3 regions of the Paraburkholderia sp. BL18I3N2 genome follow, and region 1 is predicted to be linked to each of the others. Evidence: riboswitches for the same ligand, from Rfam matches in the RefSeq annotation. Region 1 holds a riboswitch; each other region holds the start of a gene.

The links. A riboswitch is a leader RNA that binds a small molecule or an ion and turns the genes downstream of it on or off. The one in region 1 is predicted to bind manganese.
Region 2: another riboswitch for manganese. It lies ahead of B0G75_RS15995 (TMEM165/GDT1 family protein); the one in region 1 lies ahead of B0G75_RS08725 (sodium:calcium antiporter).
Region 3: another riboswitch for manganese. It lies ahead of mntP (manganese efflux pump MntP); the one in region 1 lies ahead of B0G75_RS08725 (sodium:calcium antiporter).

The regions. Positions count from the first base shown of each region.
Region 1 is NZ_PVNC01000002.1:627,401-630,672, forward strand. Features, by position in the region: gene B0G75_RS08710 (cytochrome c5 family protein) at 1-192, opposite strand, end outside; tRNA gene B0G75_RS08715 (tRNA-Arg) at 467-542, shown strand; gene B0G75_RS40565 (hypothetical protein) at 736-966, opposite strand; gene B0G75_RS08720 (outer membrane protein) at 965-1,447, shown strand; yybP-ykoY riboswitch at 1,542-1,721, shown strand; gene B0G75_RS08725 (sodium:calcium antiporter) at 1,814-2,824, shown strand; gene B0G75_RS08730 (HAD family phosphatase) at 2,895-3,272, opposite strand, start outside.
Region 2 is NZ_PVNC01000005.1:95,813-99,084, forward strand. Features, by position in the region: gene B0G75_RS15990 (low affinity iron permease family protein) at 172-690, shown strand; gene B0G75_RS15995 (TMEM165/GDT1 family protein) at 910-1,500, opposite strand; yybP-ykoY riboswitch at 1,506-1,692, opposite strand; gene B0G75_RS16000 (hypothetical protein) at 1,877-2,620, opposite strand; partial or broken gene B0G75_RS16005 (anti-sigma factor family protein) at 2,809-3,272, shown strand, end outside.
Region 3 is NZ_PVNC01000013.1:33,382-36,653, forward strand. Features, by position in the region: gene B0G75_RS27390 (potassium transporter Kup) at 1-1,042, opposite strand, end outside; yybP-ykoY riboswitch at 1,432-1,597, shown strand; gene mntP (manganese efflux pump MntP) at 1,608-2,177, shown strand; gene B0G75_RS27400 (pyrimidine/purine nucleoside phosphorylase) at 2,339-2,659, shown strand; gene B0G75_RS27405 (EAL domain-containing protein) at 2,784-3,272, opposite strand, start outside.

The sequences.
Region 1 (3,272 bases):
GGCAAATGGCTTGATGCGGGCGGTGACCTCGGCTTCGGAGAGAGAGTCGGTGCCGGCGCCGGTGCGCGTCGAATTGTCGACGTAGATCACTAACAGAACGATGATGACGATCGGTACCGCAAAACTGGCAATGATCGCGGCGACGAGCTGTCCGGGGGTTTTGATCGGGGCTCCGTGTGGTGCTTCGCTCATGCTTGTCTCGTCTCCGTGGGTATGTGAGCGGTACAGCGTGACGGCAACTTCTTGTTCTTTAATCAGCCACGGACGATTATAGACGGAACATTTCGACGGCGGCGAGGGGCGCGGCGCGGTGTTCAGCAGGCGTTTACCCGCATCGCGCGGGTTGCCTGAAAGACCGCGAAGACCGCCATGCAGGCCGTCCGGTGGACGGTATGGCGGAAACCGGGTATCCTTTCGGTCTCGCTTTGGCGTCGCATCCGTTCTGGTGCCACGCTTTCGTGTTGAAGCGCCCGTAGCTCAATGGATAGAGTACTGCCCTCCGAAGGCAGGGGTTGCTGGTTCGATCCCAGCCGGGCGCACCATAAAGAATCGATCTCGCTCAAGGGCTTACGCAATATGCGCTAAGCCCTTTTGTTTCTTACGGCCCGGTCGTGTCACACGCGTGCCGCCTAAGACCCCACATTCCTGCAATAGTCGTTTGGCAACGCCTTACGTATGCTCGCATGTCCCTTTGCAGATTCGTCCCAAAACGTCCCGCTTTATTTGTGCCGTAAATTAAGAATCGGACGTTTGAAGGTCTCCATGCGGACATTTCGCATAGCCCCATCCTATTTCCTGAATTAGCATATTTTGGTCATGCAAATTCCATCGCGCGTGAATATCCCCGGAGCGGAATTTTGACATCGCTTCACTGATTAATAAGGTGTCGCGATCTATCCGCGCGCCAATCGTTTTATTGCAGGTCATGTACAAAATAACCCGGCTGATTTTAACCGCATCGATCATGATGCTATCCAATCTCGTCCACGCGCAATCAGTGCCTCCTCAAACGGGCGCAAGCGAGTTTGCCGGCCCCTATGTGGGTTTCAAGTTGGGCGTGAATACCTCCGATGCTTCAGGCGCCGTCAATAAAGCATCGCATACTGCGATTTTTCCGGGGTTTACGGCGGGATATAACTTCGATGTCGATCGCTTCGTTGCAGGCGCGGAAGTTTTTGCCGATCTGCATCACGGCTCGACAACTTCTAAAGATGGCGGAATCGATGCGAAATTTGGCATGCCATTCAATCAGTGTATGCCGTACATACGTGTTGGATTGACAATGGACCGGCCGGACACACGCCTTCACTGGGGTTTAGGCGTCGAATATAAGTTTGCTAAACACATGAGCGCGGTGAGCGAATGGACAACCGACACCAGCAATCACGACGGGACCCGAAGAACAAATAACAGTTTCACAATCGGCGTGCAATATCACTTCAACTAACGGGCTAAATTCCCGACTACCTGGCTATCCGATTAGCTCCAACAACCGCCGTCACCGCAACAAGGTTGTTGAAAACGCCCCCTGCCGTTAGAATCCCCCGGTCACTGGGGAGTAGCCTTCCTTCATCCATTGAAGGAGAGCGCGTCAACATACTTGGCCTGCGGGTCATGGCGCGTTCGACCGCGTCGGTTTGGCGAGACCATTGACGCACTGCCTCGTTCTGGTCGGACGGGCGGCGGTGCGTCATTGGTTTGTCATCGACGTCCGACCGCGGAGCAGCCCTGTGAAACATCGTCGTAACTTGCCAGTCTCCCCTACTACCCGTCCGCCGCGTCGCTGCCTTTGCGTGATTGCGGGGTGCCACGCATGACCGGTCTCCTGCTCGAACTTGCCATCATGCTCGTCGTCATTCTGGTGGCGGCCGAGCTCTTCACCAATGCACTCGAGCATCTGGGTGAACGCCTCGAGATTTCCGAAGGCGTGACGGGTTCACTGTTCGCCGCCGTCGGCACCGCGTTGCCCGAGACGCTCGTGCCGCTGCTCGCGATCGCCAGCGGCACGACGGATAGCGCGGTCAATCAGGAGATCGGCGTTGGCGCGATTCTCGGTGCGCCGCTGATGCTTTCCACCCTCTCCACTTTCCTCATGACGCTCGCAATTCTCGGCTCGCGCGGCGCGCGCGGCTGGGTCGCGCCGGAGCGCACGGGCTTCACGCGCGACCTGAACTATTTCCTGTGTGCGTTCGTACTGGCAGCGGCCGCGATGTACGTGCCGCATGAGCAGATGATCGTGCGCGCGCTCTTCAGCCTGGCGCTGGTCGGCGTGTACGTCACTTATGTGGTGATGACCTTCCGCGCATCGAATGAATTGGTCGATGCCGGCCACGGCACTGAAGCGCCGGGCAAGATGCTGATCTCGCGCCTCGGCGTGCCGACCAACCTCGCGACCATCGTGGTGCAATTGACGCTGGCCGTCGCGTTGCTGGTGTGGGGCGCGGAAGGCTTCATCCATGGTGTGCGTGGCGTATCGCAGGCGCTCGGCGTGTCGCCGCTGCTGCTCTCGCTGCTGATCATTCCGATCGCCACCGAACTGCCCGAGAAGGTCAACAGCATTCTGTGGATCCGCCGCGGCAAGGACACGCTGGCGTTCGGCAACATCACCGGTGCGATGGTGTTTCAGGGCACCCTGCTGCCCGCGATCGGTATTCTGCTGACGCCGTGGGTGCCGCGTATCGAAGTGGTGACCGGCATCGTAATCACGCTCGTCGCCGCGGCGTGGCTGCGGGTCAATGTGCGTGAGCGCGGCGTGCCGGTTTGGGCATTGCTGGTTTGCGGGGTGCTCTATGCCACGTATCTGGCGATTACGCTGAGCCGCTAAACGAGCCGCCGGCCACAGCTGAAAATAGTCGCAGAAGGCCGTTAGCCGGACGGCCCTCTGCGTTTCACATTCAGTTCGCCCGGGCCGTTGTCGCCGCCGTGGCCGTTGTCGCGCCGTCCGGCTTGAACACGGTTCTCCAGTCATCTTTCATATCGACGACAAGCCAGCCTTTCGCGCCGGCCTCGTCCAGACCTTTGTCGAGCTTGCCGCTCTTCGCCGCGCGGTCGTATGCGTATTCGCGCTCCGCGTCCGTGTGATGCACGAGCGCGGCGAGCCGCGGGCCGTCGCCTGCCGAGGTCCATTCGAGCATCGGCGCGTCGCCATCCGCGTTGCCGAACGCGATCACCGGACGCCTGCCGATCACGCGATCGATGGCCAGCGGTTTGGCCGAGCCGTCGAGCAACGTGTCGACCTGCGAGAGACGCGTCAGCGAAACCGCGCCGTTACT
Region 2 (3,272 bases), on a different contig from region 1:
GCAGGTAGTCCGGCCGCAATGAGGTATCGGTTGCCGAAGCGCAATTCATGCGGATGCAATTGAAAACGACGGATTAACGCCGGCGGGCGGTTCTATCCTTGCCGAACGATTTCAACCGACAGCGGCATGAAGTTTGCACGAGAAGACCTGCCCGACCTTCTGGAGCCAGTCATGACTACACAACACGCCACGCCTTCGTCAACTGGCGAACTCGATACCGTTCCAGACACATCGAGCCCTGCATACGCCGGCCGTCATCCGTTGACGCGCCTGTTCGACCGCTTTGCAAGCCTCGTTACGCGGTTTGCCGGCTCACCGGCTGCATTCTGTCTTGCCGTACTGACGGTCGTCGCCTGGGTCGTCACAGGGCCTATCTTCCATTACTCGGACGGATGGCAGCTGGTCATCAACACAGGCACCACCATCGTCACCTTTCTAATGGTCTTTCTGATCCAGCAGAGTCAGAACAAAGACAGTGTCGCGTTGCACCTGAAGTTGAACGAACTGCTTTCCTCGCATCGGCCCGCGAATAACAATCTGATCGGCATCGAGGACGCGTCTGAGGAAGAGCTCCGAAGACTCGCGGCAGCTTACCTGCGTTTGTCCACTCAGTCTGCCGCTTGCGCTCAAGGTTCGCCCGCGAAGGGCGGCACGGTGGAGGAACCGGCCGGGCAGACCGTCGAGAGTTGACATCGAACGAGTCGGCGGATAAGTGTCGCGCGTGATGATGCGCCGAGTTTGACGCCCGCTTCGATGAGCGGGCGTTAAGGATCGACGATGAGTCACTCGCTCACTGAGGTAACCGCATGGCTAAGGCTATTCGATCACATGGCGGCCTGAAAGCCGGACTGCGCCTGTTGGCCAGCGGCACGACGCGCTCCGCAAGCGCACCAAGCGAACCCCTTCGGACTAGAACAGCGGGTGCTCGTGCGGATACAGCGCCGTCCTGAGGGCAAAGCCACCGAGGACAACGAAGATGACCGCGGCCAGAATGTGGACCGCCTTGGTCGGCAGACGGTCGGCAAACTTGTGTCCGAGATAGATGACGGGCACGTTGGCCAGCATCATGCCGAGCGTGGTGCCGGCGACCACTCCGAAGAATTCGTGAAACCGCGCGGCCAGAGCGATCGTGACAACCTGCGTCTTGTCGCCCATTTCAGCGAGAAAGAACGTCAGCGCAGTGGTGCCGAACACTCCCATCGGATGCGTGGTCGACACCGCCTCGGCGCCGTCGAGCTTGTCGGGAATCAGAATCCACACAGCCATGACGGCAAATGACGCGACGACTGCCCAGTTCAGGATAGTCGGACTCAGAACGCTGGCAAGCCATGCGCCCAAAGCGCCGGACGCAGCATGATTGATGAGCGTTGCGACAAAGACGCCGAGAATGATTGGAATGGGTTTGCGATATCGGGCGGCCAGCACCAGGGACAACAGTTGGGTCTTGTCGCCGATTTCGGCTAGACCGACCACGCTGGTCGAAACGAGGAACGATTGCATAGGTTGTGAGCCGGGCCGCGCAGTACGTACGCGATGACGCGCATTCCGGCGACCCGGTCAGGTCGGAATGCGAGTCATCGGTCTTGCCAGGCATAGTGCTGTGCGCGCCATGGCGGTCTGTCGACCACCAAGTATGTTGACGGGCACCCTCGAGCATTGCGGTCGAGGCGGCTACTCCCCAATGAGAGCGGCGATTCTACATTGTCTCGGTCGAGTAACGCAAATCGTCAGCTTTGCGGAAGCGGGTGCGTTCAGATCTCACGGCCTCTGCTACGGAAGAATGCACGACGCTGTTTCGCGCGCGCTCCTGTGGTTCAAGCTGCAGCCTTTGTGCGGGGGACTTCGTCACGGAACCGCCCTGACGCAAGGTGGCCTCTCACATCATGCCGCCGGTGCTCCCAATGCCGCCGACTCCGGTGCCGCCCGTGCTGTTATTCGGCGACGTAGCAATCGGATGTGCCGCCCCGGTTCTGGCCATCAGCGCGACGGCGGCGGCGTCCGGTTCGCCGTTGGCGTCGATCGCGCCGCGGGCGAGGAGCGCTTCGAGATCGCTGTCCTCGCCAGGTTGGCCGGCAGCGAATGCCGTAGTCAGGAAATTGGGCGCGGACAGCGTGACACCGTACGTTTGCTGCAGATTCTGCACGACCGCGGCCTGCGCAGTCAGAACGTCGGCCTGATTCGCCAGCACTTGCTGGAACTGTGAGTTCACCGCGAAGCCGGCGATGAGGCCGGTTTCATTCGTGCCGAGTTGCGCCGCCAGATACGACACCAGCAGATCCGTCTCCGGCGTGACGTTGTATGTGCCGCCGGCGAACGCAACGGAATGCAGCATCGTTACACCCGAGGTCGCGGCGATCATGCATGGCATCACGGCGCCGAGGGTCGCGTGGAAGTTTCCGTTCGCATCCGCTGCAACCGACAGCGAACCCCGCGCGCAGTCGATGTTGATCGTCGCGTTCGCCAGTGCCTTGCCCGTTGCCGCCGTGCCGGCGATCGAAACCATCGACGTGCCGCTGCCGCTGCTGCCGCCACCACCTCCGCAGCCCGCGAGCCACACGACGCCTGCCATCAGCAGCGTTACGCCGGCAGGTCGAATGAAATGCTGCTGTCGAATGTTCATCGAAGTCTGCCGTTGAATCGGACATGCTGTCTAAACGATCCGGCGTCACCGCCTATTCCATCTTTCGCGCAAACCTTCACTTCACACGATTGGAATAGAGCGGCCCCGCCGGGCGTTTATTCGGGGTATTGACGCTGGGTCTTTCGAGTCCGGCATCAGGGCGGGTAGATGCAAACCGCAACCCAGTCATGAACGACGACACCAACCGCGGGAGGCGAGGCGTGGGCAGTATGGATTGGCGGCCGCTATCGGCGTTTGCCGACAACGAGCTGTGCGCGTCGGAGCGCGCGGCCACGCTCGTCTGGCTGACGACCGACCCCGAGGCCGCCGAACGCGTAGCCGATTACCGCGCGCAAAAAGCCGCGCTGACGGCATTGTTCCGGGAGCCGCGAGACGACGCGCGTTGTATCGTCGTATGCCGCCTCGCGCCGAGGTGGCGGCGGGCTGGCCTTGCCGCCTCCTGCATGGCGATGGGCGTGGCGCTCGGCTCGTCATCCGCCTGGGTGTCGGCGAAATTCGCGGCCGATACACCCGTGTTCGTGGAGCGCGCCGACCTCGCTTTCGCGGTGTACGCGCCCGAGCAACGCCACCCCGTGGAGGTCGCGGCGCTGCAACGCGATCAGCTGGTCAACTGGCTGTCGCGGCGCCTCGA
Region 3 (3,272 bases), on a different contig from region 1:
CCGATGTATAGACGACGTTCATGCGCGGAAGAAAGCCGAGTTGCATCGCCTGCTTCGTCATCGAATACGTACCCGAGATAACGGCTTGCGACGCGATCACGGTCGCGACCGTCGAGAGCACGATCATCGGATACAGCGCCCATTGCGGAAACAGTTTGTAGAACGGATTTTGCAGCGCGCCCGGATCGGCAAGCAGCAACGCGCCCTGCCCGAGATAGTTCAGCGCGAGTGCTGGAAACACGAGGCTGAACCACGTCAGCCGGATTGGCCTCGCGCCGAAATGTCCCATGTCGGCATATAGCGCTTCGGCGCCGGTCAACGACAGAACGACCGCGCCCAAAGCAACGAACGCCAGCCACCGATGATGCAGGCAGAACGCCAGCCCCGCGAGCGGATTGAGCGCGACGAGAATCGCGGGCGCCCGCATCATGTTGACGACGCCCACCACGGCAAGCACGATGAACCAAAGCACCATCACCGGTCCGAACACGATGCCGATACCGGCCGTGCCATGCTTCTGCATCAGGAATAATGTGACCAGCGCAACCAGCGTCACGGGAATCACACAGGTTTTGAGGAACGGCGCGGCCACTTCGAGACCTTCGACCGCGCTCAGCACCGAGATCGCCGGCGTAATCACACTGTCGCCGTAAAAGAGCGCCGCGCCCATAATGCCGATGCCCAGTAACGTATGGCGCAAGCGCGGGCGCGCAGAAACCGACGACGCGGCCAGCGCCAGCAGCGCCATAATCCCGCCCTCGCCGTGATTGTTCGCGCGAAGAATCAACGTGACGTATTTGAGCGAGACGACGACGATCAGCGACCAGACGATCAGCGACACAATGCCGACCACATTCAGCGCGTTGAGCGACAGCCCGTTGACTGGATTGAACACCGTCTGCAGCGTGTACAGCGGGCTGGTGCCGATGTCGCCGTACACCACACCTAATGCTGCAAGCGCGAGTGCAGGCATCGCCGGGCGGTGATGCCCGCGCCCGCCGGAATGGCCCGCATCGGGCGCGGCGGATACTGACTGGCTCATGTCTCGCTCCAGTTTCGCGTTCTCGCGGTGCAACATAAGGCTTGGGCCGGTGCACGCGCGGAACCGATTCATGCTTTTATCAGGCCTCGTTTTTCGAGGAGTCGCCTGCGCCCCCAATAGTCAGCATCGCGGAAGCAACTTTCGTACGAGAAACGGGCGTCCCGTCCCTGATGCTTCACGCGCATTCATATTGTTCTAATGTGGTGCGTACCTGCCCTCCGCGGACGTGCCCTGTCTCTTTTTCCCGAAAGGACGGTGTGCCACTAATTCAACATATACCATCGGCGGTTTGCCACGCTACTGATACGTGAAGTAGCGACCGATTTCTTTCCTGGGCAGACACGCAAGGCGCAAGCACCATTACATAAACCTTTCGACATGGTATGCTCGCACCTGTCTTTGGGGAGTAGCCGGCTTCTACCCAGAAGCGCCTGCATCAACATTCTCGGTCGCGCAGACCGTGGTGCAGGCAGCCCTTTGGTTGGCAAGACCATCGACACACCACGCGACCGGTCGGGCGCGGCGGTGTGTCGCGGTTTTCCGCCCGACCACGAGCCCTCCTCTCATGAATCCTGTCGCCACGCTGTTCCTTGCTTTCGCCATGTCCACCGACGCCTTTGCGGCCGCAATCGGCAAAGGCGCCACGCTCAATCGTCCTCATTGGCGCGAAGCTGTCAGGACGGGACTCATCTTCGGCGTCATCGAAGCACTAACGCCCCTGGTCGGCTGGTTTCTCGGCAAAGCTGCAGCGCAATACGTCTCGGCATGGGATCACTGGATCGCGTTTTCGCTCCTATTGGTCCTCGGTGCCCGCATGATTTTCAACAGCTTTAACACCAAGGAAATCGAAGAGACGAAGCCGTCGGCTCACTCGTTCTGGTTGCTGGCGCTGACCGGCTTTGCCACGAGTATCGACGCCATGGCGGTCGGTGCGGGCCTCGCTTTCGTGGACGTCAACATCTATTCCACTGCCGCCGCGATCGGTCTCGCCACCATGGCGATGGTCACGATCGGCGTGATGCTCGGCCGCGTCATCGGGCATGTGGCGGGCAGGCGCGCGGAACTGGCGGGTGGCGTGGTGCTGATCGGCATTGGCAGCACGATCCTGGCTGAGCATCTGAACATCATCGGCTAGACGATGTTTGACGGCGGCCCGCTGATCTCCATTTCTTTCGGCGCAATCGGCGTCGGGCGCCGCCAGCCGCCTGTATGATGGCGGGTTCGCGTCCGATCCGAAGGTCCGACCTGAAGTCCACGCAAACGCATCCATTCACGACAACCCAGAGGAAGATTGGCATGACGGCCGCAACGCAATTCGATCAGGTTTCCATTGTTAAACGAGCCAACGTCTATTTCGACGGCAAGTGCGTCTCGCACACCGTTCTGTTCGCCGACGGCACGCGCAAAACGCTCGGCGTGATCCTGCCGGGCGCGCTCAACTTCGGCACCGACGCGCCGGAACTGATGGAAGTGCAGGCCGGCCAATGCCGCATCCGCCTCGAAGGCAGCGACGAGTGGAAGACGTATGCTGCGGGCGAGTCGTTCTCGGTGCCCGGGAAAAGCCGCTTCGATATCGACGTGATCGAAACACTCGACTACGTCTGCAGCTATCTGTAAAACGTGTCGCGTTGCACGACGTTGGAATGACGCGCTCTAAATCTCCGGTTTAGAGCGCGGGCTTCTCATAAAGAACGCACGTGGATTGCAGCAGCGTTACGTTACCGACGGCACGCCACGTGCCTCATGTTCGCTCAGCCACGCACTGACGTGTCTCTACATTGTTCAACAGCGCCTCAAAATCCTCGATAGGAAGCGGGCGGCAGAAATAATAGCCCTGATACGCGTAGCATCCCGCTGCAGCGAGGAAATCCCGCTGAGCCTCGGTCTCGACGCCTTCGGCGATCACACCCAAACCGAGGCTGCGCGCAAGCGCCACGATGGTTCTGGCAATCACGGCGTCGTTGGAATCGACCAGGACGTCGCGCACAAATGAGCGGTCGATCTTCAACTGATCCAAAGGCAGGCGCTTCAAATAGGACAGCGACGAATAGCCGATGCCAAAATCGTCGAGTGCAAAGACAATGCCTTTCGCTTTCAACGCACTCATCTTCTCGATGATGTCCTGCACGTTGTCGACCAGCACGCTTTCCGTCAGTTCCAGTTTCAACCTGTCGGGCCGCGCGCCGGTGCGGCCGATAATCGTCAATACGTTGTCCACGAAATCGGCTTT